Regions from separate parts of the Streptomyces sp. SM18 genome, predicted to be linked through region 1. Evidence: predicted binding sites of a transcription regulator. Region 1 holds the regulator's gene; the other holds the start of a gene.
What was found. Region 1 encodes HspR, which represses chaperone genes until heat shock. Its sites were predicted from a motif close to TTGAGNNNNNNNNNCTCAA; they were not measured.
Positions count from the first base shown of each region.

Region 2: lon (endopeptidase La) is a predicted target of HspR. The motif match lies at 4,976-4,994, and genes of this name have one in related genera.

Region 1 covers NZ_CP029342.1:3,423,093-3,438,860, forward strand. Annotated here, with positions in the region: gene B9S64_RS15190 (pyridoxamine 5'-phosphate oxidase family protein) at 1-341, shown strand, start outside; gene B9S64_RS15195 (hypothetical protein) at 442-762, opposite strand; gene B9S64_RS15200 (5'-nucleotidase) at 759-1,115, opposite strand; gene B9S64_RS15205 (helix-turn-helix transcriptional regulator) at 1,257-2,237, shown strand; gene B9S64_RS15210 (helix-turn-helix transcriptional regulator) at 2,542-3,411, shown strand; gene B9S64_RS15215 (heat shock protein transcriptional repressor HspR) at 3,444-3,890, opposite strand; gene dnaJ (molecular chaperone DnaJ) at 3,892-5,091, opposite strand; gene grpE (nucleotide exchange factor GrpE) at 5,185-5,835, opposite strand; gene dnaK (molecular chaperone DnaK) at 5,832-7,685, opposite strand; gene B9S64_RS15235 (sugar transferase) at 8,157-8,798, shown strand; gene B9S64_RS15240 ((Fe-S)-binding protein) at 8,890-11,157, shown strand; gene B9S64_RS15245 (Yip1 family protein) at 11,417-12,334, shown strand; gene B9S64_RS15250 (phosphoribosyltransferase) at 12,461-12,961, opposite strand; gene dcd (dCTP deaminase) at 12,968-13,543, opposite strand; tRNA gene B9S64_RS15265 (tRNA-Gly) at 14,035-14,108, shown strand; gene B9S64_RS15270 (hypothetical protein) at 14,229-15,284, opposite strand; gene B9S64_RS15275 (hypothetical protein) at 15,358-15,630, opposite strand; gene B9S64_RS15280 (hypothetical protein) at 15,627-15,768, opposite strand, start outside.
Region 2 covers NZ_CP029342.1:4,926,057-4,941,824, reverse strand. Annotated here, with positions in the region: gene B9S64_RS22500 (MarR family winged helix-turn-helix transcriptional regulator) at 1-309, opposite strand, end outside; gene B9S64_RS22495 (lysozyme) at 563-1,399, shown strand; gene B9S64_RS22490 (polysaccharide deacetylase family protein) at 1,655-2,335, shown strand; gene lon (endopeptidase La) at 2,515-4,953, opposite strand; gene B9S64_RS22480 (spermidine synthase) at 5,545-6,228, shown strand; gene B9S64_RS22475 (response regulator transcription factor) at 6,464-7,201, shown strand; gene B9S64_RS22470 (ATP-binding protein) at 7,198-8,274, shown strand; gene B9S64_RS22465 (multifunctional oxoglutarate decarboxylase/oxoglutarate dehydrogenase thiamine pyrophosphate-binding subunit/dihydrolipoyllysine-residue succinyltransferase subunit) at 8,532-12,356, shown strand; gene B9S64_RS22460 (DUF6104 family protein) at 12,445-12,624, shown strand; gene B9S64_RS22455 (hypothetical protein) at 12,625-13,515, opposite strand; gene B9S64_RS22450 (DUF4097 family beta strand repeat-containing protein) at 13,677-14,534, shown strand; gene B9S64_RS22445 (PadR family transcriptional regulator) at 14,536-15,576, shown strand.

The DNA of each region.
Region 1 (15,768 bases):
GCACCCTGACCACGCTCCGCCCGGACGGGACCCCGCACGTGGTGCCGGTCGGCGTGACCTACGACCCGGACACCCGGACGGCCCGGGTCATCACGAGCGGGAAGAGCAGGAAGGTGGCCCACGTCCTGGCGGCCGGCCCGGACGGGGCACGGGTCGCGGTCTGCCAGACGCAGGGGCGCCGCTGGGCGACGCTGGAGGGGCGCGCGGTGATCCGTACGGAGCCCGAGCAGGTCGAGGACGCGGTACGGCGCTACGCGGCGCGGTACGAACGCACTCCGGCGCACAACCCGCACCGGGTGGTCATCGAGATCGCCGTGGACCGGGCGCTCGGCAGGGGCTGAACCGCCCCGGGGCAGCACAACGGCGCCATCGTGTTCAGGTCACGATGGCGCCGTTGTGTGGGGGAAGCGCCTGAACGACATGGAACGACGGGGGAATCGTTCAGGCGCTGCGGGGGGTGGCGGAAATGGCTTCTTGTTCGAACAGCTCGTGGTCGCGCTGATCGAGATTGACGAAGATCATGCCGTACCTCACGGCACAGCGGACCGGTTGCGGGGCACCCCGGGGCCGACGGAGGCACCGGTAGGCGCGGATGTCGTCCTCGGCCTCCATCACGACGACGATCGGCTCTCCGAACAGGGTGACCATCAACGAATCGCCCTGACGCGTCAGCGCCGTGAGCAGATCGATGAAGTGCCACCCTGACCGGTACGCCGTCGCCATCTCGCGGCGGAAGGTACGGTCGTCCGGCGGGGTGGTCATGCGACCGAGCCGGCCGGAGTGGACCAGGCGATGTCACCGGACTGGGCACCCCAGGCGATGTCACCGGACTGCGCGCCCCATGCGATGTCACCGGACTTGGCGCCCCACGCGATGTCACCGGGCTTGGCGCTCCACGCGATGTCGTCCGACGCGGACACGGCGCGGACGTTCCAGGCGATGTCGCCGGACTGGGCGCCCCACGCGATGTCACCCGGCACACCTGCGGCCTCGGCACTCCAGGCGATGTCACCCGGTACCGCTGCGGCCTCCCCGCCCCAGGCGATGTCGCCCCCGCCCGCCAGTCCAATGCCCAGGGCTGCAACGAACGAGGCGGCAAGCGCCGAGCGAAGCATTCGCTTATACATAGTCGGCTTCGTCCTCACTTGTGGATTCTTCGTCCCCCGCACCAAAGACGATGTCTCACCCAGGCACTCGAACACCACCGAGTCGATGCATCATGTTCCTGAATGTTCAGGAACCTGGGGGGTGGAGATATGACCACAAGCTACATAAAGCCGACACATCCTCACGGGATCACCGAACTGTGTGACGAAGGGGGCCGTCTGTACGCCAGCGCGCTTCGCTCCGGCCGCATCGCCCGCTCCGAGGCGGCGACGGCTCCGTGCCTCATCGACTTCGCCCTGCTGCACCCCGATCCGGACGACGCGGAATGGCTCCGTCCGGTCCCGCCGTCCGCGGCGCTGGCCAAACACCTGCACCCGCTCGAACGGGAGATCCAGGACCGCCGGCGGCGATCCGTGCTGCTCACGGAGTCCTTCGAGCCGTTCATGGACATCAGCGCCCAGGACCCGCCGACCACCCACGCCATCACCGTCCTGGAAGGCGCCAACCGGATCAACGCCGCCCTGGACCTCGCCACGGCAGAGTGCCGGACCGAGGTGCTCACCGTCCAGCCCGGCGGCGGCCGCAGCGAGGACCGCCTCAGCGAGGCCCTGGAGCGCGGACTGTCGGTCGTGCACCGCGGAGTACGCCTCCGTACGCTCTATCAGCACACCGTGCGGCACAGCCCCGGCACACTCGCGTACGCGGAACGCATCGCCGACGAGAACGTGGAAATCCGCACACTCGAAGAACTCATCGAGCGCCTCATCATCTTCGACCGCACCGTCGCGTTCATTCCCGCCACGGACGACCGCCAAATCGCTCTGGAACTCCGCCATTCGGGCCTGGTCGAATATCTCGTCAAGGTATTCGAGCAGCTGTGGGCGCGCGCCGCGCCGCTGCTGGAGGAAGTGAAGTACCAACCGACTCCCCTCGGCATCAGCGGAGTTCAGCGCTCGATTGCCCAACTCCTCGTCGAAGGGCATGTGGACGACTCGATCGCACGCCGCCTCGGAATGAACGTCCGCACCTGCCGCGCGCACGTGGCCAAACTGAACGCGGCGCTCGGCAGCAACAGCCGGGCCCAACTCGGCTACCTGATCGCGCAGTCGGGAATCCTGAACCAGGAGTGACCGGGGTCCCGCCACCGGACGCCGCCGCGCCGGGGGAGGGACACGGCCTCGCCGTGGAAGCGCCGGAGGAGTTCCCCGCTCCCACGGCAGGCCCCACGATCCTCCCGCGGCTAGGCTTCCACCACCGTCATCTTGTTGCACTGCAAAAAGTGGGGGGTCCCAAATTCACGCGGACAGGGCAAAACCGGCGCACACACACAGCAACCGCGAGCTGTGCGACCCGGCGATCCGCCTGTACGAGGAGGCGCTGCGCGCGGGCCGTCTGCCCCGCGCCGCCCTGGCCTCGGCCCCGTGTCTGCTGGACATGGCCCTCGTCCAGCCCGACCCGGGCGACGCCGCGTGGCTGCGCCCGGTCCCGCCGTCCTCCGCGCTGGCCCACCTGCTGCAGCCCATCACCCGGGAGATAGACGAGCGGATACGGCTGACGGCCGCGCTGGCCGGGGCGCTGGCGCCACTGGCGAGGGTCGCGGACGAGGACCCCAACCTCGCGATCACCGTGCTCGAAGGGCGCTCGCTGATCATCTCCGTGCTCCGGGAGGCCTCCACCCACGCCAAGGAGGAGGTCCTGACCGCACAGCCGGGAGGCAACCGGCTCACCCACAACATGCGCCAGGGCCTGGAGAACGCCCGCACCGCGATCGCCTCGGGCGCCCGGCTGCGCCACCTCTACCAGCACCCGGCGCGCTACAGCCCCGGTCTGAAGGACTACCTGGCCCAGGTGCCCGCCGACCGCCTCCAGGTGCGGACTGTCGAGCAGACCGTCGACCGGCTCATCATCTTCGACCGTGCCGTCGCCTACGTCCCGGCGACCCCCTCACGGGACGCCGCCCTGGAGATCCGGCACCCGGCGCTCGTCGCCTATCTGACCCAGGTCTACGAGGTCCTCTGGGCGCAGGCCACCCCGCTCACCCGGCAGTTGCCGGCGACGGTCCCCGGCCTTCCGGTGACCGCCGTCCAGCAGAGCGTCGCCCGGCTCCTGGCCGAGGGCGACGTCGACGACGTGGTGGCCCGCAAGCTGGGCATCAGCGTCCGCACCTGCCGCGCGCACATCTCCAAGCTCATGCAGACCCTCGACGCCCGCAGCCGCACCCATCTGGGCGCGCTGCTCGTCCGGTCCGGTGTCGCGGGCACCGAAGCCGGGGAGACGACGCGAAGGCCCGCCGCCGGAGCCTGAACTCCGGGGCGGGCCCGAGGCGCCGAACGCGGTCAGTCCGCCTGCCGCTTGGGCCGCCAGACCACCAGGGCGCTCGTCTGCTGCACGTCCTGGTAGGGCACCAGGTCCCGGCGGTAGGAGGCGTGCACCTGGGCCTCGCGCTGCTGCATGGCCACGGCCGCGCCGTCCACCGCCGCCGAGAGCTCGGCGACGCGCTGCTGGAGCGCGGCGACCTGGTTCTCCAGCTCGATGATGCGCTTGATGCCCGCGAGGTTGATGCCCTCGTCCTGCGACAACTGCTGGACGGTGCGCAGCAGTTCGATGTCGCGGGCCGAGTAGCGCCGGCCGCGCCCGGCCGTGCGGTCCGGCGAGACCAGGCCGAGGCGGTCGTACTGGCGCAGGGTCTGCGGGTGCAGGCCGGAGAGCTGGGCCGCGATCGAGATCACGTACACCGGTGATTCGTCGGTCAGCTGGTACGGATTACGTCGACGGCCGTCCATCTCAAGCTCCCTTCGCCGCCTGGAACAGCTCCGCCCGCGGGTCCTCCCCCGCGGTCGCCTTGCGGAAGGCCTCCAGGGCGTCCTGTGCGTCCGCGCCGAGGTCCTTGGGTACGGACACCTCGACCGTGACCAGCAGGTCGCCCCGGGTGCCGTCCTTGCGCACGGCGCCCTTGCCGCGGGCCCGCATCGTACGCCCGTTCGGTGTGCCCGCGGGCAGTTTCAGGGTGACCGGCGGGCCGCCCAGGGTGGGCACCCGCACCTCGCCGCCGAGCGCCGCCTCCACGAAGGTGACGGGCACGGTGACCGTGAGGTTGTCGCCCCTGCGGCCGAAGACCGGGTGGGCGTCGACGTGGACGACGACGTAGAGGTCGCCGGCCGGGCCGCCGCGCTCGCCCGGACCGCCCTTGCCGCGCAGCCGGATCCGCTGCCCGTCGGTGACGCCGGCCGGGATCCTCACCTGCATCGTGCGGGCCGACTTGGCCCGGCCGCTGCCCTTGCAGACCTCGCAGGGGTCCTGGGCGATGAGCCCGCGGCCCTTGCAGTCCACACAGGGGTCGGTGAGCGAGAACCCGCCGCCGGTGCCGCGCGAGACCTGCCCCGTACCGACACAGGTCGGGCAGACCCTGGGGGTGCCGTTCTTGTCGCCGGTGCCCGAACAGGCCTTGCAGGGCGCCTGGCTGGACATCCGCAGCGGGACCGTGGCCCCGTCGACCGCCTCGGTGAAGCTGAGCGTCACCTCGGACTCGACGTCCTGGCCGCGCCGCGGCTGGACACGGGTGCCCGCGCCGCCGCGGTTGAACAGGCCGCCGAAGACGTCGCCCAGTCCACCGCCGCCGAAGCCGCCGGCACCGCCCTGGCCACCGCCGGGCGGGGCCCCGCCGCCTCCGAAGAGGTCACCCAGGTCGAAGTTGAAGTTGCCGCCCGCGCCGCCCCCGCCGCCGGGACCCGCCCGGAAGCCTCCGTTGCCGAAGAGGGCGCGCGCCTCGTCGTACTCCTTGCGCCTCTTGGGGTCGCCGAGGACGTCGTTGGCCTCGGAGATCTCCTTGAAGCGCTCCTCCGCCTTCGCGTCACCCTTGTTGGCGTCCGGGTGGTACTCGCGGGCGAGCTTCCGGTAGGCCTTCTTGACCTCGGCGTCGGTGGCGTCCTTGGGGACGCCGAGGACCTTGTAGTAGTCCTTCTCGACGAAGTCCTTCGTGCTCATCGACGTCCCTCCTTCCGGACGATCGGCCGTGCGGCCGGCCCTGTGGCCGGCCGCACGCCCTGTCGGTGTTCACCGCGGTGGTCGGACCTGATGTCAGACCTCCTCGGTGCCACCGCTCTCCTCGTCGTCCGCTTTCTCTTCCTTGGCCGCCGCGGGCGCGGCGCCCGGCTGCGGCTCGGCCACGGCCACCCGCGCGGGGCGGATGGTCCGTTCCCCGATGCGGTACCCAGGCTGCAGGATCGCCACGCAGGTCGTCTCGGTGACGTCCGGCGCGTAGCTGTGCATCAGGGCCTCGTGGATCGTCGGGTCGAAGGGCTCGCCCTCCTTGCCGAACTGCTGGAGGCCCAGCTTCGCGACCACCGTCTCCACGGACTCGGCCACCGACTTGAAGCCGCCGACGAGCTCGCCGTGTTCCCGTGCCCGGCCGATGTCGTCGAGCACGGGGAGCAGTTCGCTCAGGAGGCCCGCGACCGCGACCTCCTTGACCGCCACCCGGTCGCGCTCCACGCGCCGCCGGTAGTTCTGGTACTCGGCCTGCAGGCGCTGGAGGTCTGCCGTGCGCTCACCGAGCGCCGTACGGACCTGGTCCAGCTGAGCCGTCAGTGCCGCTGTCTGCTGCACGTCCCCGGCCGGGGCCGCCTCCTCCTTGTCGGAGGGGGTGGCGGCCTTCGGCTCGGCTTCGTCGGAGCCGGTGCCGGAGGGGACGTCGGGCTCCTCTTCGAAGCCCGGAGTCTCCTCGGTCACGCCGCACCGCCCTTCTGGTCCTTCTCGTCGTCCACGATCTCCGCGTCGACGACATCGTCGTCGGCCTTGCCCTGGGCGTCACCCGCGGCGTCCGCGCCGGGCGTGGCACCCTCGCCCTGGGCACCGGCGTACATCGCCTGGCCCAGCTTCTGGGAGACGGCCGCGACCTTCTCGGTGGCCGTGCGGATCTCGGCGGTGTCCTCGCCCTTGAGCTTCTCCTTCAGCTCGGTGAGCGCGGCCTCCACCTCCGTCTTCACGTCACCGGGGACCTTGTCCTCGTTGTCCTTGAGGAACTTCTCCGTCTGGTAGACGAGCTGCTCGCCCTGGTTGCGCGACTCGGCGGCCTCGCGGCGGCGGTGGTCCTCCTCCGCGTACTGCTCGGCCTCCTCACGCATCCGGTTGACCTCGTCCTTCGGCAGCGAGGAGCCGCCGGTGACGGTCATCTTCTGCTCCTTGCCGGTGCCGAGGTCCTTCGCGGCGACGTGCATGATGCCGTTGGCGTCGATGTCGAAGGCGACCTCGATCTGCGGCACACCGCGCGGGGCCGGCGGCAGACCGGTCAGCTCGAACATCCCGAGCTTCTTGTTGTACGCCGCGATCTCGCGCTCGCCCTGGTAGACCTGGATCTGCACGGACGGCTGGTTGTCCTCGGCCGTCGTGAAGATCTCGGAGCGCTTGGTCGGGATCGTGGTGTTGCGCTCGATGAGCTTCGTCATGATGCCGCCCTTGGTCTCGATACCGAGGGACAGCGGGGTGACGTCGAGGAGCAGGACGTCCTTGACCTCGCCCTTGAGGACACCCGCCTGGAGCGAGGCGCCGATGGCGACGACCTCGTCCGGGTTGACGCCCTTGTTGGCCTCGCGGCCGCCGGTCAGCTCCTTGACGAGCTCCGCGACGGCGGGCATACGGGTCGAGCCACCGACGAGGACGACGTGGTCGATCTCGGTGAGCTGGATGCCCGCGTCCTTGACCACGTTGTTGAACGGGGTCTTGCAGCGCTCCAGCAGGTCCGCGGTGAGCTGCTGGAACTGCGAGCGCGTGAGCTTCTCGTCCAGGTGCAGCGGGCCCTCGGCGGACGCCGTGATGTAGGGCAGGTTGATCGTGGTCTCGGTCGAGGACGACAGCTCGATCTTCGCCTTCTCCGCGGCCTCGCGGAGACGCTGGAGAGCCATCTTGTCCTTGGACAGGTCCACGCCGTGCCCGTTGGCGAACTGCTTCACCAGGTAGTCGACGACCCGCTGGTCCCAGTCGTCACCACCGAGGTGGTTGTCACCGTTGGTGGCCTTCACCTCGACGACGCCGTCACCGATCTCCAGGAGGGACACGTCGAAGGTGCCGCCACCGAGGTCGAAGACGAGGATCGTCTGGTCGTCCTTGTCGAGCCCGTACGCCAGCGCGGCGGCGGTCGGCTCGTTGACGATGCGCAGGACGTTCAGACCCGCGATCTCACCGGCCTCTTTGGTGGCCTGGCGCTCGGAGTCGTTGAAGTACGCCGGGACGGTGATCACCGCGTCGGTGACCTTCTCGCCCAGGTACGCCTCCGCGTCCCGCTTCAGCTTCTGCAGGATGAAGGCGCTCATCTGCTGCGGGTTGAAGTTCTTGCCGTCGAGCTCGATCTTCCAGTCCGTGCCCATGTGGCGCTTGACCGAACGGATCGTCCTGTCGACGTTGGTGACCGCCTGACGCTTGGCCACCTCGCCGACGAGCACCTCGCCGTTCTTCGCGAAGGCGACGACGGACGGCGTGGTCCTGGCGCCCTCGGCGTTGGTGATGACGGTGGGCTCGCCGCCTTCGAGAACGCTGACGACGGAGTTAGTCGTGCCCAGGTCGATGCCGACCGCACGTGCCATTTCGATTCCTCCAACTGACTACTTGAGTGGATCTGGCTCAAGGATGCATCACACCGGCGACAGAGTCAAAGGACTTGAGCGGGCAGGACTCAACTTAAATGCAGGTAACCGCATCCACCAGGCGTTTTCACGGAGAACCGCGCACACGGCCCGCTCCCGGCGCACGCTTCCCGCGACACCGGAGGGCGTCGCGCGTCACACACTCCCCACCCACCATCGCACCGTGGGATTGTTCTGTCACAAATTGCGGCGAGCCGGTCAAATACGGCACACCCATGGACCACCGGGCAGGTGCGGATGCGAAGCGCGAGGCGGACCACGGTACGGAGCACGAAGAGCCCCACCGCATACGCGACGGCGACAAGGGGCGGCGAGGGACACACCACGGCCGCACGGCAGGACCTCGGGCGGGAGGAGGCGCCGTGGCGCGCCCCGGGGCGCGCCACGGCCGTACGAGAGACCCTGGCACGCGTGACGGCGGCAGGGGTGACCCTGGGGCCGGCACGGGCGGCCCTGGAGCGCACGGCCGTCTCGCTGGCCGGGCGCGCGGCCTCGGTGACCAGGAAGCGGGCCCTGGACCTGGCGCTCGGCTCGGCCCTGCTCCTCCTGGCCGCGCCCGCCCTCGCGCTCACCGCCCTGACCCTGGCCGTACGCGCGCCCCACGGCCGGGGGTCGGTGCTCCTGCGCGAGGCCCGCGTCGGCATGGGCGGCCGCCCGTTCGAGCTGCGCTCGCTGCGCACCCGGCGGTTCCGCCTCGACCTGCTGTCCCGGCTGCCGCACGTCGTACGCGGCGACCTCTCCCTGGTCGGTCCGCCGCCCCTGCGCCCCGACGACCCTGCGCTGAACGCCCCGCGGACCGACCCCTGGCGGCGGGAACTGCGCCCCGGACTGACCGGCCTGGCCCAGGTCCGCGCCCGCTCCGGAATGCCCTGGGACGAACCCGCGCTCCTGGACGCGCACTACGCGGAGCATCATGGGACAGGTCTCGACCTGGCGATCCTCGTGCGGAGCGCGCGCATCCACCTGCGCACCGAACTGCGTGAAGCCCGCCGGGGCAAGGCACGCCTGAGCGACACAGATCACCGCCCGCCCGGCTACAGCGGGGTGGACTAAATGGATAGTGTCAGCACAGACTGATTAAGTTACTGCTTAGTAATCACTTGTACGTGCTGGATCCCACCTCGCAGGCCCGAGGAGCCCCCAAATGCAACTCGCCGCGATCATCGTGTCGCTGGTGCTGACGGTCGTCGGCGTTGCGCTCATCGCCCGAGCCGTCGCGCAGATCTACCGATTCGTCCGGATCGGACAGCCGGTACCGGCAGGCAGTCGCACCGACGACCCGAAGCAGCGCACGATCACCCTGGCCAAGGAGTTCCTCGGCCACACCCGGATGAACCGGTGGGGCATCGTCGGCTTCGCGCACTGGTTCGTCGCCATCGGCTTCCTGACCCTGCCGCCGACCCTGCTCCAGGCCTACGGGCAGCTCTTCCGGGCCGACTGGGTGCTGCCGGTCATCGGCGACTGGCTGCCGTTCGAGCTGTACATCGAGTTCATCGGCCTCATGACCGTGCTCGGCATCGTCACGCTGATGGCCATCCGGCTGCTCAACCTGCCGTCCCGGGCCGGCCGCAAGTCCCGCTTCGCCGGCTCCAAGGCCTGGCAGGCGTACTTCGTCGAGTACGTCATCCTCGTCATCGGCCTGGCGATCCTCACCCTGCGGGGCCTGGAAGGCGCGATCCACCACGTCGACGGCTACGGGGCCTCGTACTTCGTCTCGTACCCCCTGGTGCTGGCCTTCAAGGGCCTGGGCCTCGGCACCCTCCAGAACCTCATCTACTTCGTCGCGATGATCAAGATCGGCACCTCGCTGATCTGGATGATCACCGTCTCGCTCAACACCAACATGGGTGTCGCCTGGCACCGCTTCCTCGGCTTCCCGAACATCTGGTTCAAGCGGAACGCCGACGGCGAGGCCGCGCTCGGCGCGCTCCAGCCCATGACCTCGGGCGGCCAGGAGATCGACTGGGAGGACCCGGCCGAGGACGCCGTCTTCGGTGTCTCCCAGGTCGAGCAGTTCTCCTGGAAGGGCATCCTCGACTTCTCCACGTGCACCGAGTGCGGCCGCTGCCAGTCGCAGTGCCCCGCCTGGAACACCGGCAAGCCGCTCTCCCCCAAGCTCCTGATCATGTCCCTGCGCGACCACGCGCACGCCAAGGCGCCGTATCTGCTGGCAGGCGGCGGCAAGGACATGGAGGGCACCGAGAAGGCCACCGCGGAGCAGCTCAAGGACGTTCCCGCCACCGCCCTCGCGGAGGCCGAGCGCCCGCTGATCGGCACCGCCGAGGAGAACGGCGTCATCGACCCGGACGTGCTGTGGTCCTGCACCACCTGCGGTGCGTGCGTGGAACAGTGCCCGGTGGACATCGAGCACATCGACCACATCGTGGACATGCGCCGCTACCAGGTGATGATCGAGTCCTCGTTCCCGTCCGAGGCGGGCACGATGCTCAAGAACCTGGAGAAGAAGGGCAACCCCTGGGGGCTGGCCAAGAAGCAGCGCGTCGCGTGGACCAAGGAGGTCGACTTCGAGGTGCCGGTCGTCGGCAAGGACGTCGAGGACCTCAGCGAGATCGACTACCTGTACTGGGTCGGCTGCGCCGGTGCCCTGGAGGACCGCGCCAAGAAGACCACCAAGGCCTTCGCGGAGCTCCTGCACATCGCCGGGGTCAAGTTCGCGATCATGGGCGGCGACGAGAAGTGCACCGGTGACTCGGCCCGCCGCCTCGGCAACGAGCCGCTGTTCCAGCAGCTCGGCCAGGAGAACGTCGCGATGCTGAACATGGCGTTCGGCGAGGACGACGACGACCCGGAGACGAAGAAGCCGAAGGCGTCGAAGAAGATCGTCGCGACCTGCCCGCACTGCTTCAACACGATCGCGAACGAGTACCCGCAGCTCGGTGGCGAGTACGAGGTCATCCACCACACCCAGTTGCTCCAGCACCTGGTGGACGAGGGCAAGCTGATCCCGGTCACCCCGGTCGAGGGTCTGATCACGTACCACGACCCGTGCTACCTGGGCCGGCACAACAAGATCTACACGCCCCCGCGCGAGATCATCGCGAAGGTCCCGGGTCTGCGGAACGAGGAGATGCACCGCCACAAGGAGCGCGGCTTCTGCTGCGGCGCCGGCGGCGCGCGGATGTGGATGGAGGAGCGGATCGGCAAGCGCGTCAACAACGAGCGCGTCGACGAGGCCCTCTCGCTCAACCCCGACATCGTCTCCACGGCCTGCCCGTTCTGCCTCGTCATGCTGACCGACTCGGTCAACGGCAAGAAGAACGACGGCCAGGCGAAGGAATCGATCCAGGTGGTCGACGTCTCGCAGCTGCTCCTGGAATCGGTGAAGGCCCCCGCCGATCCGGCGGGCGAGGAGGAGCCGGCCGGCCAACCGGAGCCCGAGCCCGTGAAGTAGGGCGGCGCCCACCTCGACCGGAAGCGGCCGGACCTGCCTCGGGGGCAGGACCGGCCGCTTCCGTATGCCGGAGGCCTCCTGGGGGATGCCCGAGGCCCGCGCCCTGGCGCCTCCTGGATGCCCGAGGCCCGTCGGGGTGCCCGAGGCCCGTCGGGGAGCCCGCCCCCGGTCCCCTAGGGGATGTCACAGGTAGGACGCAAAGGCCGCCGGTTCCCCGGCCCCCGGTACCCCACACGCCCGGACCAGGTACGTTCGACGGGTGGCTGGATTCAGGATCGGACGCGGCCGGGACAACCGCACACCGCAACAACACCCGCGGCAGCAACAGCCGTACGGGCAGGCGCCGTCGCCGCCGTACGGCGGTCAGTCGTGGCCCCCGGCGGGCGGCGGGGCACCGTACGGCGGCCCCCAGGGCGCCGGGTACGGCGGCGGACACGGGGGCGGCTCGGCCCCGTACGGCGGGGGGAACGGCGGGCAAGGGGAGCCCGAGTACTTCGGCGACCCGTACCACCAGCCCCCGCAGCACGACCCGTACGCCAACGCCCCCGGACACACCCAGGCGTTCCGCCTCGACGAGGACCCGTACGGCGACGGCAGCACCTACCAGGCCGGCAGCGCCCCCGCCCCGCCCTCGGGCCCCCGGCTCGGCTGGAAGCAGCTGCTCAGCGGCATCGTGCTGCGCCCGGGACCGACGTTCTGGCAGATGCGCGACTACCCGGTGTGGGGACCCGCGCTGATCGTGACGTTCGTCTACGGTCTGCTCGCGCTGTTCGGCTTCGACCAGGCCCGGGACGAGGCGATCCACGCGGAGGTCTCCACCGCGGCCCCGTACGTGATCTTCACGGGCGTCGGCTTCGTCATCGGCGGCCTGGTGCTCGGCGCCGTCACACACACCCTGGCCCGCCAGCTCGGCGGCACCGGCTCCTGGCAGCCGACCGTGGGCCTCTCCATGCTGATCATGTCGATCACGGACGCGCCCCGGCTCGTCTTCGCCCTGTTCCTGGGCGGCGAGAACTCCCTGGTGCAGATCATCGGCTGGGTCACCTTGCTCGCGGCCGGCGCGCTGTTCACGTCGATGGTGAGCAAGTCGCACGACCTGCCGTGGCCGAAGGCCCTGGGCGCCTCCGCGATCCAGCTGATCGCGCTGCTGTCGATCATCAAGCTCGGCACGATCTGACGGCTCCGCGCGCGTGTGACGACGTGGCGATGTGACGAAGGGCCCGGTCACCCTGTGTGGTGACCGGGCCCTCCGTCATGAAGTCACGAGGTCACGCACTCCCCCGCTCCCCAGGCGTGCGCCCGCCTAGGCGTCGAGGACCTGTCCCCGACGGCGTACGACGGGCTTCTCCACACTCCACGGGAAGTTGATCCACCGGTCGGTCTTCTTCCACACGTACTCGCACTTCACGAGCGACTGCGGCTTCTCGTAGATGACCGCGCTGCGCACCTCGGCCACGTGATCGATACAGAAGTCGCGGACCAGCTTCAGCGTCTTCCCGGTGTCGGCGACGTCGTCGGCGATGAGGACCCTCTTGCGGGTGAAGTCGATGGCGTTCGGAACCGGCGCCAGCATCACGGGCATGTCCAGGGTGGTCCCCACGCCGGTGTAGAACTCCACGTTCACCAGGTGGATGTTCTTGCAGTCCAGCGCGTACGCCAGACCACCCGCGACGAACACCCCGCCCCGCGCGATGCTCAGCACGACGTCGGGCACGTACCCGTCGTCGGCGACCGTCTGCGCCAGCTCGCGTACGGCGTGCCCGAAGGCCTCGTACGTCAGGTTCTCCCGCTCCTCAGCAGCCATACCGCATCACACCTGGGTCCGATGGAAGTTCATGTACGAACGCGAGGCGGTCGGCCCCCGCTGCCCCTGATACCGCGACCCGTACCGCTCGGAGCCGTACGGGAACTCCGACGGCGTGCTCAGCCGGAACATGCACAGCTGCCCGATCTTCATACCGGGCCAGAGCTTGATCGGAAGGGTCGCCAGATTCGACAGCTCCAGCGTCACGTGGCCCGAGAACCCGGGGTCGATGAACCCGGCCGTGGAATGCGTCACCAGCCCGAGCCGCCCCAGCGAACTCTTGCCCTCCAGCCGCGAGGCGAGATCATCGGGGAGCGACACGACCTCGTACGTGGACGCCAGGACGAACTCCCCGGGGTGCAGGATGAACGCCTCGTCACCGTCCGGCTCGACCATGCGGGTCAGATCGACCTGCTCGACTGCGGGATCGATGTGCGGATAGCGGTGGTTCTCGAACACCCGGAAGTAGCGGTCGAGCCGCACGTCGATGCTCGAAGGCTGCACCATCGAAGCGTCGAACGGGTCAATGCGGACCCGCCCGGCGTCGATCTCGGCCCGGAGGTCCTTATCTGAGAGAAGCACGCACCGAGGATACGCAGAACGCGCGAGCCGCCCCCAACCGGACCACCCGCGCGCGTCTGCTCCCCTCACCTGCTACCGACCCGCTACCGGGCCGTCACCGCTGCTCGGCCCCCACGGGCACGGCCTGCCTCAACCGGGCACACCGCGGACACCGCAACAGCCGTCCGGGCCCGATCCGGCCGGACCCGAGCTGCTGCATCGGGAACGACGAGGTAGCGAAAACGTGCCCTTCGGCACAGCGGACGACGGTGCGCTCCATCGACTCCATCAAGTCCCTTCCCCAACCAGCCATGGACGAGACCGCCACATTAGGGGATGAACGGGACGCCACTCCACGCGGCACTCCGCCCACCCACGCTACGCCCCCAACTCCCGCCCCCGACAACCGCGTCCACCCCACGAACGCCACACAGACCCACCGGCGGAGACGCCGGGGGCCTGCGATGGGGTAGAGTGTGCGGCGATGCGGTGCCACTCATACGGCGCGCTTCGCGGGTGTAGTTTAATGGTAGAACATGAGCTTCCCAAGCTCAGAGCGCGAGTTCGATTCTCGTCACCCGCTCCATGAAGAAGCCCCCGGCCAGCGGCCGGGGGCTTCTTCATATCTAGACCTTTCAAAACCCTGCGGCATTTTTCGTGCCAGAACGACGAGCTCCCGAGCGCGGGCGGCGGGCCATGTAGGGGCTCAGGACTCCCTCAGCTCCATAGCCCGGCCCCTCAGTTCGTCGAGCACATCAACGCTCCGGAAAATGGTCTGAATGGATGTGTTGATCTGCCGGGAGGGGCGGCGCAGCTGACGGCTGGAGGAGCCAAACATGCTGATCACTGCCATGACCTCACGGAAGTTGCCCGCTGCACCCTGTGCTTCCTCGGCGGCCGTGCCGACCTGCTCCAGCACCTCCTCCGCGCCCTCAGGCCATTCTCGGCGCGGCGTGCTCGCCGCCCATTCGAGGAACGCCCGGAACGCTTCGACGTTGGTCCCCATACGCGCCGCGAAGCGCTCGGCCGCCGCCAAGAGGTCTTCGGCCGGCCCTTCGATGGCTTTGGCCAGGCGGTTGATCACAGCCATCCGCTTGTTCATCGAGGCCCCCGGGTGGCTAACACGGGCCATTTCCTCGCCGATCAGCTCCATCATCTCCCCGAGATCCGTCAGGGCGGACTCCACGTCGGCCATGTCACCGGAGATGGCTTCAAGCTGCGCTTCCGCCTCGACGACCAGATCAAACAAGCCGGGGGAGTCATCGTCGCCCCCTGCGGCAAGTTCCGGACGGGTCCCGGAAGACGCCTCTTTGGGAAGCGACAGGACGCTGTCCCCGCCGAGCGCCTGCGTCAGTACGCCCGTCAGTTGCCGCAGGGCGGTGGCGGTGTCGGCAGGTGGTGACGGGAACGGGACCCGAAGCGTCGTTCCGGGGCCCAGGGGCTGCTCAGTTCCGTCCGTGACATGGACCGTGCACCGCCCGAGGGCCTGTCGCGCCGCGAGGACGGAGGACAACTCCGTCCCGGATCCGCCGAGGTCGGCGACGACCACGTCTGCTTCGGTCAGCATGCGGTGCAGTTGGTCCATGGGCAGGCCAGCCTCCGTGAGCCTGTCCGCTCGTAGGAAGGTGATCCCGAGCTGAGCACACGCGGGACGCACGATGTCCTCGAAGAGGACGTTGTACCGAGGCTGTTCCGCCGGCGGGAATTGACCGGGAGGGTCGACGACAGCGGTGGTCCCGCAGATGGCGAGGCAGGTGGGCATGGCACGCTCCTTCACAGTGGTCGGGTGGCCCGGTCGGTGGCCGTACCAGGCACCGACCGGGTGGAGAGCGAGGTCAGTCGAAGAGAGTGAGCGCCACTCCGTCTGCGACCTCATCGGCGAAGACCGGGCGTTCCTCGATGCCCAGTGCGCTCAGGAGGTCCACGGTGAGCACGCGGTGGCGTCGGCCGACGCGCACAGTGGGGCACGGAAAGGACTCTTGGGCGACCAGCCGGTAGGCCGTACCCAGGCACATTCCGAAGGCGCTAGCCGCCGTTCGCAGATTGACGCTGACCGGGAGGTTGAAGATCTCGCGGAAGGTGAGGGGTGTCACGACGCGGTCGGTCATCCGTTCCTCCGTACTCGGCGCAGGGAGACAGTGGCAACCTGGCGGCCCCGGCCAGAGAATCCGACGCTCGTGGCGGTGTCGGCCGCTCCCCAGGCCCGAGCCAGGGCCCCTAGGCGTAAACCTTCGACCCGGTGAGCG
Region 2 (15,768 bases), 1.5 Mb from region 1:
CGGATCACTCTCACGGGCCACCAGACCGAGGGTCTCCAGGGCGTGCAGCTGGCGGCTCATGGTCGCCCGGCCGACCCCGAAGTAGGCGGCGAGGTCCGTGGGGCGCTGCCGCCCCGCCGACTCCAGACGCACCAGGAGACCGTAGGCGGCGGCTTCCAGATCCGGGTGGACCTCGCGGGCCATCTCCCCGGAGTTGGCCCGCGCCCGGCGCAGGAAGACCGCCAACTCCCGCTCCAGTGCGAGGAATTCGTGGTCCACACCACTCCTGGCCGCCGCACCCGGTTCACCGCCGCTTTCGCTCCCGTGCACGTCAGCACCCCTCACACGCTTTCCGGCCGATGAAAGTTTCCGCCAACCGCGGCCATCACCGCAGCTCGGCCAGTATTTCGCAGGAGTAGACCTCCGGCGACGACCGGGCCCCCTTCCGCCGGACGGGTCTACGTGCGTAGCGTCAGGGATGCCAGGGATGGCATGTTCACACCATGGCGCCCGCCCCACAGGAGTGTCCCGCACCCGCTCCTGGGTCATGAGCTCCCCCCACCGAGCCTTCGGAGGCACGCAGATGCCCGTGCACAGATCCGGAACCGCCCAGACCTCCCGCCGCCGCCTCGCCGCGGCCGGCGCGCTCCTCTCCTCCCTCGCCCTCCTGCTCGCCCTGCCCGGCGCCGCGTCCGGCGCCGACGTCCCCGAGCGGGGTACGGCGAGGATGGGCCAGGGCGTGATCGCGCACGACGGCCGGCAGGCCGGCAGCCCCGCCCGCGTCGCCGCGGCCGCGCAGACCGAGGGCGTGGACGTCAGCGGGCACCAGGGCAACGTCGCCTGGTCGACCCTCTGGAACAGCGGCGTGAAGTGGGCCTACGTGAAGGCCACCGAGGGGACGTACTACAAGAACGAGTACTTCGCCCAGCAGTACAACGGCTCCTACAACGTGGGCATGATCCGCGGCTCGTACCACTTCGCCACCCCGGACACGACCAGCGGCGCGGCTCAGGCCAACTACTTCGTGGACAACGGCGGCGGCTGGTCGCGGGACGGCAAGACCCTGCCCGGCGTGCTGGACATCGAGTGGAACCCGTACGGCGCGCAGTGCTACGGCAAGACGCAGGCCGCCATGGTCGCCTGGATCCGCGACTTCGTGAACACCTACAAGGCCCGCACCGGGCGCGACGCGGTCATCTACACCGCGACCAGCTGGTGGAAGGACTGCACCGGCAACAACGCGGGCTTCGGCACCACCAACCCGCTCTGGGTGGCCCGTTACGCCGCGGCGGTCGGTGAACTGCCGGCCGGCTGGGGCTTCTACACGATGTGGCAGTACACCTCGTCCGGCCCCACGGTCGGCGACCACGACCACTTCAACGGCGCCCTGGACCGGGTGCAGGCGCTCGCCAACGGCTGACCCGCACCGCCCGCGACACTCCCCGCACCGACCGAGCCCCGATGGCCGAATCCGGCCGCCGGGGCTCGGTACCGTCGGGGCACCCCCACTATGCACGCTGGGTATACCCGCTGTGTAGAGTCACGGCGTACCGCGCCACCAGGGCGCGGATCTGCTCCGGGAGTGACCGCTGTGCCCAGGAAGACGACGCCGCTCGGTACGGGGTTGGCCGCCGCCCTTGTGACCGTCCTCACTCTTTCGCTGGGCGGCTGCTCCATGGAGACGACCGCTCCCGGTTCCGCCCGCGCCGACGCCGCGTCCGACGCCAAGGGGGCGTTCGGCTCCGTGGACTGCCGCAAGGCGAAGTGCATCGCGCTGACCTTCGACGCCGGGCCCGGCGAGGACACCCCGCACCTGCTGGACGTCCTGAAGGAGAAGAAGGTCCCGGCGACGTTCTTCCTGCTGGGCAAGAACCATGTGCTCAAGCACCCGGACACCGTGCGCCGCATCGAGGCGGAGGGGCACGAGGTCGCCAACCACACCTGGTCGCACGAGATCCTGACGGACAAGAAGCCCGACGAGATCCGCGCCGAACTGGAGAAGACCCAGGACGCGATAGCGGAGATCACGGGCAAGAAGCCCCGGCTGATGCGTCCGCCGCAGGGCCGGACCGACGACACGGTCTCCGAGATCAGCAAGGAGCTGGGCCTCTCCCAGATCCTGTGGAGCACGACCGCCAAGGACTACTCGACCAACGACTCCGCGCTGATCCGGAAGCGGACGCTCGACCAGGCGGACCGGGACGGGATCATCCTGCTGCACGACATCTACAAGGGGACGGTCCCCGCGGTGCCCGGCATCATCGACGCGTTGCGGAAGGACGGCTACACCTTCGTGACCGTGCCCCAGCTGATGGCGCCCGCCGAGCCGGAGCCCGGCACGATCTACCGCCCCTGATCCGCCGCCCGCCGTGACGCGGCGTCCGCCGCCCCGGTACGGTCCACCCGGCCTGGGCCGGCGCCCCGTCGCACCCGGTCCGCGCGGCGGCACGCGGAACGGCCCGCCCTCCCTTCGGGGAGGAGCGGGCCGTCCGTACCGGCCGTGTCCGTGGCGCCGCGTCCGTCACGGCGTGGCGCCTACGCCGCGGCCGGGACCCTTTCGCCGGTCTCGGCCGAGGCCGGGGTCAGGGCGATCTCCAGCACCTGGCGGACGTCGGTGACCGGGTGGACCTCCAGGGTGTCGAGCACCTCCGCCGGGACGTCGTCCAGGTCGGCCTCGTTCCGCTTGGGGATCACCACGGTGGTGATGCCCGCCCGGTGCGCGGCCAGCAGCTTCTGCTTCACGCCGCCGATGGGCAGCACCCGTCCGGTCAGCGAGACCTCACCGGTCATCGCCACGTCCGTGCGGACCAGCCGCCCGGACAGCAGTGAGGCCAGCGCCGTGGTCATGGTGACACCGGCGCTCGGGCCGTCCTTGGGGACCGCGCCCGCCGGGAAGTGGATGTGCGCGCCCCGGTCCTTGAGGTCGGCGACCGGAAGCTCCAGCTCCGCGCCGTGCGACCGCAGGAAGCTGAGGGCGATCTGCGCGCTCTCCTTCATCACGTCGCCCAGCTGACCGGTCAGGGTCAGCCCGGACGCCCCGGTCTCCGGGTCGGCCAGCGACGCCTCGACGTACAGCACGTCGCCGCCCGCTCCGGTGACCGCCAGACCGGTGGCCACCCCGGGCACCGCGGTGCGGCGCTCCGCCGGGTCCTGGGCGGACTCGGGCACATGGTGGGGGCGCCCGATCAGACCCCTCAGGTCGGCGTCGGTCACCCTGAACGGCAGGTCCCGGTCACCCAGTTCGTGCTGGGCCGCGACCTTGCGGAGCAGCCGGGCGACCGCCCGCTCCAGATTCCGTACGCCCGCTTCCCGGGTGTACTCGCCGGCCAGCCTGCGCAGCGCGGACTCCTCCAGGCTCACTTCGTCCGCCTCCAGACCGGCCCGCTCCAGCTGGCGCGGGAGCAGGTGGTCTCGGGCGATGACGACCTTCTCGTCCTCGGTGTAGCCGTCGAGGCGGACCAGCTCCATACGGTCGAGCAGGGCCTCCGGGATGGCTTCGAGGACGTTGGCCGTGGCCAGGAACACCACGTCGCTCAGGTCGAGTTCGACCTCCAGATAGTGGTCGCGGAACGTGTGGTTCTGTGCCGGGTCCAGCACCTCCAGCAGGGCCGCGGCGGGGTCGCCGCGGAAGTCCGAGCCGACCTTGTCGATCTCGTCGAGCAGGACGACCGGGTTCATCGAACCGGCCTCCTTGATCGCCCGCACGATGCGTCCGGGCAGCGCCCCGACGTACGTACGCCGGTGGCCCCGGATCTCCGCCTCGTCGCGGACACCGCCGAGCGCGACGCGGACGAAGCTGCGGCCCATGGCGTGGGCGACGCTCTCACCGAGCGAGGTCTTGCCGACGCCGGGCGGGCCGACCAGCGCCAGCACGGCACCGCCGCGCCGGCCGCCGACGACGCCCAGCCCCCGGTCGGCACGCCGCTTGCGCACCGCGAGGTACTCGGTGATGCGCTCCTTGACGTCCGCCAGGCCCGCGTGTTCGGCGTCCAGGATCTCCCGGGCGCCCTTGATGTCGTAGGCGTCCTCGGTCCGCTCGGTCCAGGGCAGTTCGAGGACGGTGTCCAGCCAGGTCCGGATCCAGGAGCCCTCGGGGCTCTGGTCGGAGGCCCGCTCCAGCTTCTCGACCTCCTTGAGCGCGGCCTCGCGGACGTGCCCGGGCAGGTCGGCGGCCTCGACACGGGCCCGGTAGTCGTCGGACTCGTCCTCCGGGTCGCCGTTGAGCTCGGAGAGCTCCTTGCGGACGGCGTCGAGCTGGCGCCGCAGCAGGAACTCGCGCTGCTGCTTGTCCACGCCCTCCTGGACGTCCTTGGCGATGGACTCGGCGACGTCCTGCTCGGCGAGGTGTTCGCTCAGCCACTGGATGGCGAGCTTCAGCCGGGCGACCGGGTCGACCGTCTCCAGCAGGCGCACCTTCTGGGCGGTGGTCAGGAACGGCGAGTACCCGGAGTTGTCGGCGAGGGCCGAGATGTCGTCGATCTGCTGGACACGGTCCACGACCTGCCAGGCACCACGCTTCTTCAGCCAGCTGGTGGCGAGTGCCTTGTACTCCTTGACCAGCTCGGCGGCGGCGCCGGGGGCGGTTCCTCCCCGGCCGGGCGCGGGCACCTCGATCCGGGTGCCCTCCACCCACAGCGCGCTTCCCGGCCCGCTGGTCCCGGCACCGATCCGTACGCGGTCGCGGGCCCGGATGAGCGCACCGGGGTCACCGTCGGAGAGCCGGCCGACCTGTTCGACGGTGCCCAGGACGCCGGTCCCGGTGTAGTTCCCGTCGATCCTCGGTACGAGCAGCACCTCGGGCTTGCCTCCGCCGGGCCGCGCGACGGCCTGGGCGGCCTCGACGGCGGCGCGCACCTCCGCGTCGGACAGGTCGAGCGGGACCACCATCCCCGGCAGCACGACCTCGTCGTCGAGCGGCAGCACGGGCAGGTCGATCGGGGTGGACGCCCGGGACGCGTTGGACTCAGTAGTCATGATCTCCCCTTCGGCAGGCAAGTTGAGTTATGCAGACTCAATGCTTGTGAGCCGCCGAATGTTCCCCACCCTGTGTTCGCTCTCAGCGATATCTGGTGCCTGCTGGCCGCAGGACCGTTCCCAGGTGGCCCGCGGCGTAGAACGCGGCGTGCGCCGAGGGGATTCCCGCACGCGCGGAGCCCGCCCCCGCGACGCCTGGAGCGGCCTCCGGGGCGGTCACCGACTCCGGGGCCCGGCCGGCCGGCGGCGGTGGCCGGACCGTCCGGTGACCCCGGCGACGGCCGCCGCACCGGGGAGCCGCTTTTCAGCCACACCCGGATCGCCGGGGGCCGTTCGCCGGCCGTTGCCGCCGGCCGCCGCTCCGCGGCCGTGACGCCCGCGCGGGCCGGCCCGTGGAAGCGGCCCGGCGGGACGGCTGGGGCAGACCTCTGCCGACGCCCCGGAGGGCCCTTCCGGCCGGCGGCCCCGGCGAACCCACCCTGGGCACAGGCGTTCCCCCCGCCCCGGCCGGGAATTCGCTGGCCCGGCAGGGGACTTGCCGGAAGGATGGGCGAAACCGTGCCCGCCGACCGGAGACCGGAGACCGCGTACATGCCCGCCACCCACCTCACCGGCCCCGTCACCCTCGACCGGCGCGAGGGGCCGTACGGCGAAGTCGTGCTGCGGCAGCGCGGCGACGACTTCGAGATCATCGCCAACGGGTGCTTCCTGATGGACACCTCCGACGGCCGCTCCGAGCGGCTGCTCGTGGACGCCGCGCTGGCCGCCCTGCCCGACGGGCGCCCGGACCCCGGTGTGCTCATCGGGGGGCTCGGGGTGGGCTTCTCACTCGTCCGGGCCGCCGCCGCTCCGCGCTGGGGGCGGATCGCGGTCGCCGAGCGGGAACAGGCCATCGTCGACTGGCACCTCGACGGTCCGCTCGGCCGGATCTCCGGCGCGGCGCTCGCCGATCCGCGTACCGAGATCCTCCGCGTGGACCTCGTCACCCACCTCCACACGACCACGGAGCGTTACGACGCACTGTGCCTGGACATCGACAACGGCCCCGACTGGACCGTCACGGAGGACAACGAGAGCCTCTACTCACCCGCCGGACTGGCCGCCTGCCGGGCGTCTCTGACGCCCGGTGGGGTGCTCGCGGTGTGGTCCGCGCGACCCTCCGCGGCGTTCGAGGACGCCTTGCGGAATGCCGGGTTCCACGCGGTACGGACCGAAGAAGTAGCCGTTGCCCGAGGTGTTCCGGACGTGGTGCATCTCGCGTCGCGCGGGGACTGAACCCCCCACCCGGTATGCGGCGCCCCGGCCCCCCAAGGGACGAGCGCCGCACGGCCCCCGGTCCGCCCCCGCGACGACGGCCGCTCCGGGACGCCGGGCAACACCCTGCGTAGCCGGAAGCCCTCCTCTCCCCTTACGCTGCTGAGCGGCACAGGGGCTGTGACCCAAGAAATCCACGAGCGATAACCGCGTCTCCGGGGGCATGTCCCCCGCGAGAACGGGCAGGGGCGGGGCGATGGAACAGACACACACCACCCACAACGGCGTCGCGGCCACCCCCGGGGCCCAGCGCCGGGTCCTGGTGGTCGAGGACGACCCGACGATCGTCGACGCCATCTCCGCCCGTCTGCGGGCCGAGGGCTTCCTGGTGCAGACGGCACTGGACGGGCCCGCGGCCGTGGACGCGGCGGAGGCGTGGCAGCCGGACCTGATGGTGCTCGACATCATGCTTCCGGGCTTCGACGGCCTGGAGGTCTGCCGCCGGGTGCAGGCCCAGCGGCCCGTGCCGGTGCTGATGCTGACCGCACGCGACGACGAGACCGACATGCTGGTCGGGCTCGGGGTCGGCGCCGACGACTACATGACGAAGCCGTTCTCCATGCGCGAGCTGGCCGCGCGGGTGCACGTGCTGCTGCGCCGGGTCGAGCGGGCCGCGCTGGCCGCCGTCACGCCCCGCAGCGGCATCCTGCGCCTGGGCGAGCTGGAGATCGACCACGCGCAGCGCCGGGTCCGGGTGCGCGCGGAGGACGTCCACCTCACCCCGACCGAGTTCGACCTGCTGGTCTGCCTGGCCAACACCCCGCGCGCGGTGCTCTCCCGGGAGCAGTTGCTCGCCGAGGTGTGGGACTGGGCGGACGCCTCCGGGACGCGCACGGTCGACAGCCACATCAAGGCGTTGCGCAGGAAGATCGGCGCCGAGCGGATCCGTACCGTGCACGGCGTCGGCTACGCCCTGGAGACCCCCGCGCCATGACCCGGCCCGGCTCCGGACTGCGGCCCTTCTCGATCAAGGCGAAGCTCGGCACGCTCGTGGTGGTGTCGGTGTTCATCACCACCGGACTGCTGATCGTCGCCCTGCGCACCCGGACGGAGTTCCGGTTCATCACCGTCTTCTCGGTGATCGCGACCCTGCTCATCACCCAGTTCGTGGCGCACGGGCTGACCGCGCCGCTGGACGAGATGAGGGCCGTGGCCCGGTCGATCTCGCACGGCGACTACACGCGGCGGGTGAGCGGGGCCGGGCGCCGTGACGAGCTGGGGGACCTCGCCCAGACGATCAACCGCATGGCCGACGACCTGGAGGCGGAGGACCGGCACCGCAAGGAGCTGGTGGCCAACGTCTCCCACGAGCTGCGGACCCCGATCGCCGCGCTCAGAGCCGTCCTGGAGAACGTGGTGGACGGGGTGTCCGCCGCCGACCCGGAGACCATGCGTACCGCGCTGAAGCAGACGGAGCGCCTGGGACGGCTGGTGGAGACCCTGCTGGACCTCTCGCGCCTCGACAACGGCGTGGTGACGCTCAAGGCGAGCCGCTTCGAGGTCTGGCCGTACCTGTCGGGCGTGCTGAAGGAGGCGAACCTCGCGGCCACCCAGCGCCGGCTCTCCTCCGGTTCCGGCAACCACTCCCGTACGGACGTCCATCTCCACCTCGACGTCTCACCACCCGAGCTGACCGCGCACGCGGACGCGGAGCGGCTGCACCAGGTGGTCGCCAACCTCATCGACAACGCCGTCAAACACAGCCCGCCGCACGGCCGTGTCACGGTGCTGGCGCGGCGCGGGCGGTACCCGGAGTCGCTGGAGCTGGAGGTCGCCGACGAGGGTCCGGGCATCCCGGAGGCCGAGCGCCACCGGGTCTTCGAGCGCTTCAACCGGGGCCAGACTCCGTCCCCGCAGGGCCCCGGCAGCGACGGCGGTACGGGACTGGGCCTGGCCATCGCCCGCTGGGCGGTCGATCTGCACGGGGGACGTATCGGTGTGGCCGAATCAGCTCGCGGCTGCCGGATACAGGTCACACTTCCGGGCAATCCACGGTTGCGTGGTTGACCCGGAGTTCGATCCGGAGGGCCAGGTTCTCCGTCCTGACCAGGAACGAGATACGGTCCAAGGGGCCGGACCTCGGCCTCGCGTACCGAAGTGCAGCGGAACCCCGCTTGTTTCCCGCCATTTCATGCGCCGAAACCCGGCTTCAGATGTGATGTGCACGACGAAGACCGGCCCGGCCTGCACGTAACGGCTCAGGGGGCGTAGCCTTGATTTCCGCTGTCCATCACCTTGTGAAGCGGAAGAGGGCGGTTGCCGCCGTGTCGTCTCAGTCCCCCAGTAACTCGAGTATCTCGACCGATCAAGAAGCGGGCACCGGGTCCAACCCGGCGGCCGCGTTCGGTGCCAATGAGTGGCTCGTCGACGAGATCTACCAGCAGTACCTCCAGGACCCCAGCTCGGTCGACCGCGCCTGGTGGGACTTCTTCGCCGACTACAAGCCGGGCACGTCCGGCACGGCGGACAAGCCCGTCCCGACGGTGGCGGGTGCCACGGTGACCACGGCCCCGGCCGCGGCCCCCGTGAACAACACCCCGGCCGCCGCGCCCGCTCCGGTCAAGGCCGCAGCCCCCTCACCCGCCCCCGCCGCACCGGCGAAGGCAGCTCCTCCGGCCGCGCCCGCGAAGCCCGCCGCCGCGCAGGCCGCTCCGGCCAAGGCGGCCCCGGCCAAGGCGGCTCCGGCCGCCGCGAAGGCCGACACCGCGACCGAGGCCCCGGCCGGCCCCGAGTACGTGACGCTGCGCGGCCCCTCGGCCGCCGTCGCGAAGAACATGAACGCCTCGCTGGAACTGCCGACGGCCACGTCCGTGCGCGCCGTCCCGGTGAAGCTGCTCTTCGACAACCGCATCGTCATCAACAACCACCTCAAGCGCGCCCGTGGCGGGAAGATCTCCTTCACGCACCTCATCGGGTACGCGATGGTGCAGGCCCTCAAGGCCATGCCGTCGATGAACTACTCCTTCGCGGTCAAGGACGGCAAGCCGACCCTGGTCAAGCCGGAGCACATCAACCTCGGCCTGGCCATCGACCTGGTGAAGCCGAACGGCGACCGCCAGCTGGTCGTCGCGGCCATCAAGAAGGCCGAGACGCTCAACTTCTTCGAGTTCTGGCAGGCGTACGAGGACATCGTCCGCCGCGCCCGCGTCGGCAAGCTCGGCATGGACGACTTCACCGGTGTCACCGCCTCGCTGACCAACCCCGGCGGCATCGGCACCGTGCACTCGGTTCCGCGCCTGATGCCCGGACAGGGCCTCATCATGGGCGTCGGCGCGATGGACTACCCGGCCGAGTTCCAGGGCACCTCGCAGGACACCCTGAACAAGCTGGGCATCTCCAAGGTCATGACGCTGACCTCCACGTACGACCACCGGGTCATCCAGGGTGCGGCGTCCGGCGAGTTCCTGCGCGTCCTGGCCCAGCTCCTGCTCGGCGAGAACGACTTCTACGACGAGATCTTCAAGGCGCTGCGCATCCCCTACGAGCCGGTCCGCTGGCTCAAGGACATCGACGCCTCGCACGACGACGACGTCACCAAGGCCGCGCGGGTCTTCGAGCTGATCCACTCCTACCGGGTCCGCGGTCATGTGATGGCGGACACCGACCCGCTGGAGTACCGCCAGCGCAAGCACCCCGACCTGGACATCACCGAGCACGGCCTCACCCTGTGGGACCTGGAGCGGGACTTCGCCGTCGGCGGCTTCGCCGGCAAGACGCTGATGAAGCTCCGCGACATCCTCGGCGTCCTGCGTGAGTCGTACTGTCGCACCACCGGCATCGAGTTCATGCACATCCAGGACCCGAAGGAACGCAAGTGGATCCAGGACCGGGTGGAGCGTCCGCGCCCGGCCCCGGAGCGTGAGGAGCAGCTGCGGATCCTGCGCCGCCTCAACGCCGCCGAGGCGTTCGAGACGTTCCTGCAGACCAAGTACGTCGGCCAGAAGCGGTTCTCGCTGGAGGGCGGCGAGTCCGTCATCCCGCTGCTCGACGCGGTCATCGACTCCGCGGCGGAGGCGCGCCTGGACGAGGTCGTCATCGGCATGGCCCACCGCGGCCGCCTGAACGTCCTGGCGAACATCGTCGGCAAGTCGTACGCGCAGATCTTCCGGGAGTTCGAGGGCAACCTCGACCCGCGGTCGATGCACGGCTCCGGCGACGTCAAGTACCACCTGGGCGCCGAGGGCACCTTCACCGGTCTGGACGGCGAGCAGATCAAGGTCTCGCTGGCCGCCAACCCCTCGCACCTGGAGGCGGTCGACCCGGTCCTGGAGGGCATCGCCCGCGCCAAGCAGGACATCATCAACAAGGGCGGCACGGACTTCACGGTCCTGCCCGTCGCGCTCCACGGCGACGCGGCCTTCGCGGGCCAGGGCGTCGTCGCCGAGACCCTCAACATGTCGCAGCTGCGCGGCTACCGCACCGGCGGCACCGTGCACGTGGTGATCAACAACCAGGTCGGCTTCACCGCCGCCCCGGAGTCCTCGCGCTCCTCGATGTACGCCACCGACGTGGCGCGCATGATCGAGGCGCCGATCATCCACGTCAACGGCGACGACCCGGAGGCCGTGGTGCGGGTCGCGCGCCTCGCCTTCGAGTACCGGCAGACGTTCAACAAGGACGTCGTGATCGACCTCATCTGCTACCGCCGGCGCGGTCACAACGAGGGCGACAACCCGGAGTTCACCAACCCGCAGATGTACACCCTGATCGACAAGAAGCGCTCGGTGCGCAAGCTCTACACCGAGTCCCTCATCGGTCGCGGCGACATCACGCTGGAAGAGGCCGAGCAGGCGCTCCAGGACTTCCAGGGCCAGCTGGAGAAGGTCTTCGCGGAGGTCCGCGAGGCCACCTCGGCGCCGTCCCAGCCGCATGTCCCGGACGTGCAGGCGGAGTTCCCGGTCGCCGTGACCACCGCGGTGTCCTCGGAGGTCGTGAAGCTGATCGCCGAGTCCCAGGTGAACATCCCCGACACGGTGACCGTGCACCCGCGTCTGATGCCGCAGATGCAGCGCCGCGCGGCCTCCGTGGAGAACGGCACCATCGACTGGGGCATGGGCGAGACCCTGGCCATCGGTTCGCTGCTGATGGAGGGCACCCCGGTCCGGCTCGCCGGCCAGGACACCCGCCGCGGCACGTTCGGTCAGCGCCACGCCGTGCTCGTCGACCAGAAGACCGGCGAGGACTACACCCCGCTGCTCTACCTCACCGACGACCAGGCCCGTTACAACGTCTACGACTCGCTGCTCAGCGAGTACGCGGCGATGGGCTTCGAGTACGGCTACTCGCTGGCCCGCCCCGAGTCGCTGGTGATCTGGGAGGCCCAGTTCGGTGACTTCGTCAACGGCGCGCAGACCGTCGTGGACGAGTTCATCTCCTCGGCCGAGCAGAAGTGGGGCCAGACCTCCGGCGTCACGCTGCTGCTGCCGCACGGCTACGAGGGCCAGGGCCCGGACCACTCGTCCGCCCGCCCGGAGCGCTTCCTCCAGCTCTGCGCGCAGAACAACATGACGGTCGCGATGCCGACCCTGCCGTCGAACTACTTCCACCTCCTGCGGTGGCAGGTGCACAACCCGCACCACAAGCCGCTGGTCGTCTTCACGCCGAAGTCGATGCTGCGTCTGAAGGCCGCGGCGTCGAAGGCGGAGGAGTTCACCACCGGCGGGTTCCGTCCGGTCATCGGCGACGACTCGGTCAAGCCGGAAGCCGTCCGCAAGGTCGTCTTCTGCGCGGGCAAGCTCTTCTACGACCTGGACGCCGAGCGGATCAAGCGCGGCGACACGGAGACGGCGCTCATCCGTCTGGAGCGCCTGTACCCGCTGCCGGGTGCGGAGATCCAGGCCGAGATCGCCAAGTACCCGAACGCGGAGAAGTACCTCTGGGCCCAGGAGGAGCCGGCGAACCAGGGCGCGTGGCCGTTCATCGCGCTCAACCTGATCGACCACCTGGACCTGGCCGTGGGCGCCGACGTGCCGCACGACGAGCGTCTGCGCCGCATCTCGCGTCCGCACGGCTCGTCCCCGGCGGTCGGCTCGGCCAAGCGCCACCAGGCCGAGCAGACCCAGCTGATCAACGAGGTCTTCGAGGCCTGACCGGCTGCCGTACACACCGGAGGCCCGGTCCCGCGAGAGGTTCGCGGGGCCGGGCCTCCGGCCTGTCCGGGCTCGTTATTCTGGTGCCATGTACTTCACGGACCGTGGCATCGAGGAACTGGAGAAGCGGCGCGGCGAGGAGGAGGTCACCTTCGAGTGGCTCGCCGAGCAGCTGCGTACGTTCGTCGACCTCAACCCCGACTTCGAGGTGCCCGTCGAGCGTCTCGCGACCTGGCTGGCCCGGCTGGACGACGACGAGGACGAGTAGTCACCACACCGGCCCGCCGCCCCGGGCGCCCCGTTCCGCTTCGGCCCTGAACCGGTCGTAGGCGAGGCCCAGCGCCCCCTGCACCAGCAGGACGAGTCCCGCCGCGAGCCATCCCGCGCCGCGTCTGCGGGCTCCCCACAGGGTGAGCGGGATCCCCGCCGCCACCTGGGCCGCCGCCAGGGCGCGGGCGCGAGGGCCGCGTACCCAGGGTCCGAGACCGGTGGACTCGACTGCGTCGAGCTCCACCTGGACGGCGTCACGCCAGCCGGCCCACTCGATCCGTTCCACCTGCGGGTGGACGCCGGCCGCGGTGCGCAGCCGGTCGGCCGGTTCTCCTGGGGCGAGGCCGGGCGGCAGGGCCACCCCGGCGCGGGTGAGCACGGCGAGCAGTTCGCGCAGCCGGGCGTCGGCGTCGGCCTCGGGGTCCTGCCGGGTGAGCGCCTCCAGCTCCTGGACGTCCAGCACCGGGTCGAGGCTGAGCCGGGCCGCGAAGGTCCGCATGGCCTCGTCCTCACCGGCCGGGGTGCCGTCGGCCAGCCAGACGTAGCCGACCGGGCGGCGGAAGCCCGCGGCGAGTGTGTAGCCGGACCGGTCGCCGTCCCACCACAGGGCGATGACCGGCCAGGTGGCGCCCACCGCGAGGGCGGTGGCCCAGCCGCCCATCACCCGGTCCACGGGTTCGGCGCCGCCGGGGGCGGCGGGGGCGGCGGGGGCGGCGTCCGGGCCGTCGTGGGGCTCTCCCCGCCAGGGCTTTCCTTCCGGGACGAGGACGCTCCAGCCGGTTCCGGCGGGCAGGAGCAGCATGCGCTCCCGCAACAGGTGAGCCGGTGGCCGTACGGCCTCGGGGTCGGCCCGGCACAGCAGCAGTGCACCCACGGAGGTAGCGGTCATGTTCCCTACGCTAGGTCACCTTGTCTGCATATGAGCTGATTCGGCGTCCGGATCGGACATCCACACCTGTCCAGCCCCTCTTGACTTACGACAACCGCGATATATCGTGTTCTTCAGAGACGCGATATGTTGCGTAGGGGCACGCTCAGGGAGGTCAGACCATGCCTGATTCGACGTGGACCGTCGCCGAGCCGCGGAAGCTCACGTTCGACGACCCCGTGACGACGCTGCGCGTGCGCGTGGTCGACGGCACGGTCAATGTCGTCGGCACCACGGAGCCGACGGCCCGGCTGGAGGTCTCCGAGATCGAGGGACCGCCGTTGATCGTCACGCGGCGGGGCGGCGAGCTGACCGTGGCGTACGAGGACCTGCCGTGGAAGGGGTTCCTGAGCTGGCTCGGCCGCCGGGCCCCGCGCCGCAAGGCCGTCGTCTCGCTCGCCGTGCCGAGCGGCGCGTCGGTGGAGGTGGGGGTGATCGGGGCGGGTGCGGTCGTCTCGGGCATCCAAGGCCGCACGGAGTTGCGTGGGATCACCGGCGACAGCACCCTGGTGGGACTCTCCGGCCCGGTCCGGGCGGAGACCGTCTCCGGCGACCTGGAGGTCCAGGCCGTGACCGGCGATCTGCGCTTCCACTCCGTCTCGGGCAACCTCACGGTCGTCAAGGGCGCCGGCACATCGGTGCGCGCGGAATCCGTCAGCGGGGACATGGTGCTGGACCTCGACTCCGCCCCGAAGCCGACGGACATCAGGCTCACCACGGTCTCCGGGGAGATCGCCATACGGCTGCCGCACCCGGCGGACGCCAAGGTGGAGGCGAACACCGCGAGCGGCGAGGTCAGCAACGCCTTCGAGGACCTGCGGGTCAGCGGCCAGTGGGGAGCGAAGAACATCACCGGAAAGCTCGGCGCGGGCACGGGCACCCTCAAGGCCACCACCGTCTCCGGTTCGATCGCCCTGCTGCGCCGCCCACCGGCCCAGGACGAGCCGCGGGACGCCGAGCCGACCGGAAAGAAGCTCTGACATGCCTCCCGTATTCGCCCACGGACGTCTCCGCCTCTATCTGCTCAAGCTGCTGGACGAGGCCCCTCGCCACGGCTATGAGGTGATCCGCCTGCTGGAGGAGCGCTTCCACGGCCTGTACGCCCCCTCGGCCGGCACGGTCTACCCGCGGCTGGCCAAGCTGGAGGCCGAGGGCCTGGTCACCCATGCCACGGAGGGCGGCCGCAAGGTCTACTCCATCACCGACGCGGGACGCGAGGAGCTCGCGGGCCGGGGCGGGGAGCTGGCCGATCTGGAGCTGGAGATCCGCGAGTCGGTCTCGGAGCTGGCCGCGGAGATACGCGACGACGTGCGCGGTGCGGCGGGCCAGTTGCGCAGTGAGATGCGCGCGGCGGCCTCCGAGTCCAAGCAGGGCGCGGGGGGCGCCCCCCGGAGCGGCGGGGCGCCCGGCGGCGAGGCCGACGCGTGGCGCGTGGCGAAGGAGGAGCTGCGCAAGGCGAAGCAGGAGTGGAAGGAGCAGGCGCGCCGGGCCAAGGACGAGTCGCGCCGCGCCCGCGAGGAGGCGGACCGGGCCCGCCGTCAGGCCCAGGAGGCGCACGAGAGGGCGCGCGAGCAGATGCAGAACGCCGCCCGGCAGGTGCAGGAGCACTTCTCGCGCGGGGACTGGCCCACCGGGGTGCGCGAGGGGCTGGCCGAGATCACGGGCCAGCTGGGCGGCTTCGCCAGGACCGGCAGCTGGCCCTCGTACAGCAAGCCCGATCCGGCCGAGCCTGAGGTCAGGTGGGAGAGCGAGGACAGCCCGGTGGCGGACGCCCCGGACCCTTGGGCCGCCGACATCCCGCCCACCGGCGCCCCGGCCCGCGACCTGGACCGGTTGCTGGACCGCTTCCGCGACGACATCCGGGACGCGGCACGGGACCGGGGCATCAGCGCATCCCAACTGACGGAGGCCCGCCGCCATCTCGCGACCGCCGCCTCCCGCATCGACGCGCTGCTCGCCGGGCCGGAGCCGGAGGACACCGAGCGGCACGACAGGCCCGGCTCCACGTCCAAGGGGCTCTGAGCGGACCCGGGACCCGCGGGTGGACCGCCGCCACCGGGGCGCCGCACCGGCTCCGGGGCTGCGCGCCTGACCGTCACGGCCGGGCGCCCCGACGCCGGTCGGCGGGGTGGGGCGGGGGCGGGCGCCGACGAGCGGAGGGCGGGGCACCGACGGGTGGGCCGGCGACGGTCAGGGCCGGGCCGGGCTGTCATC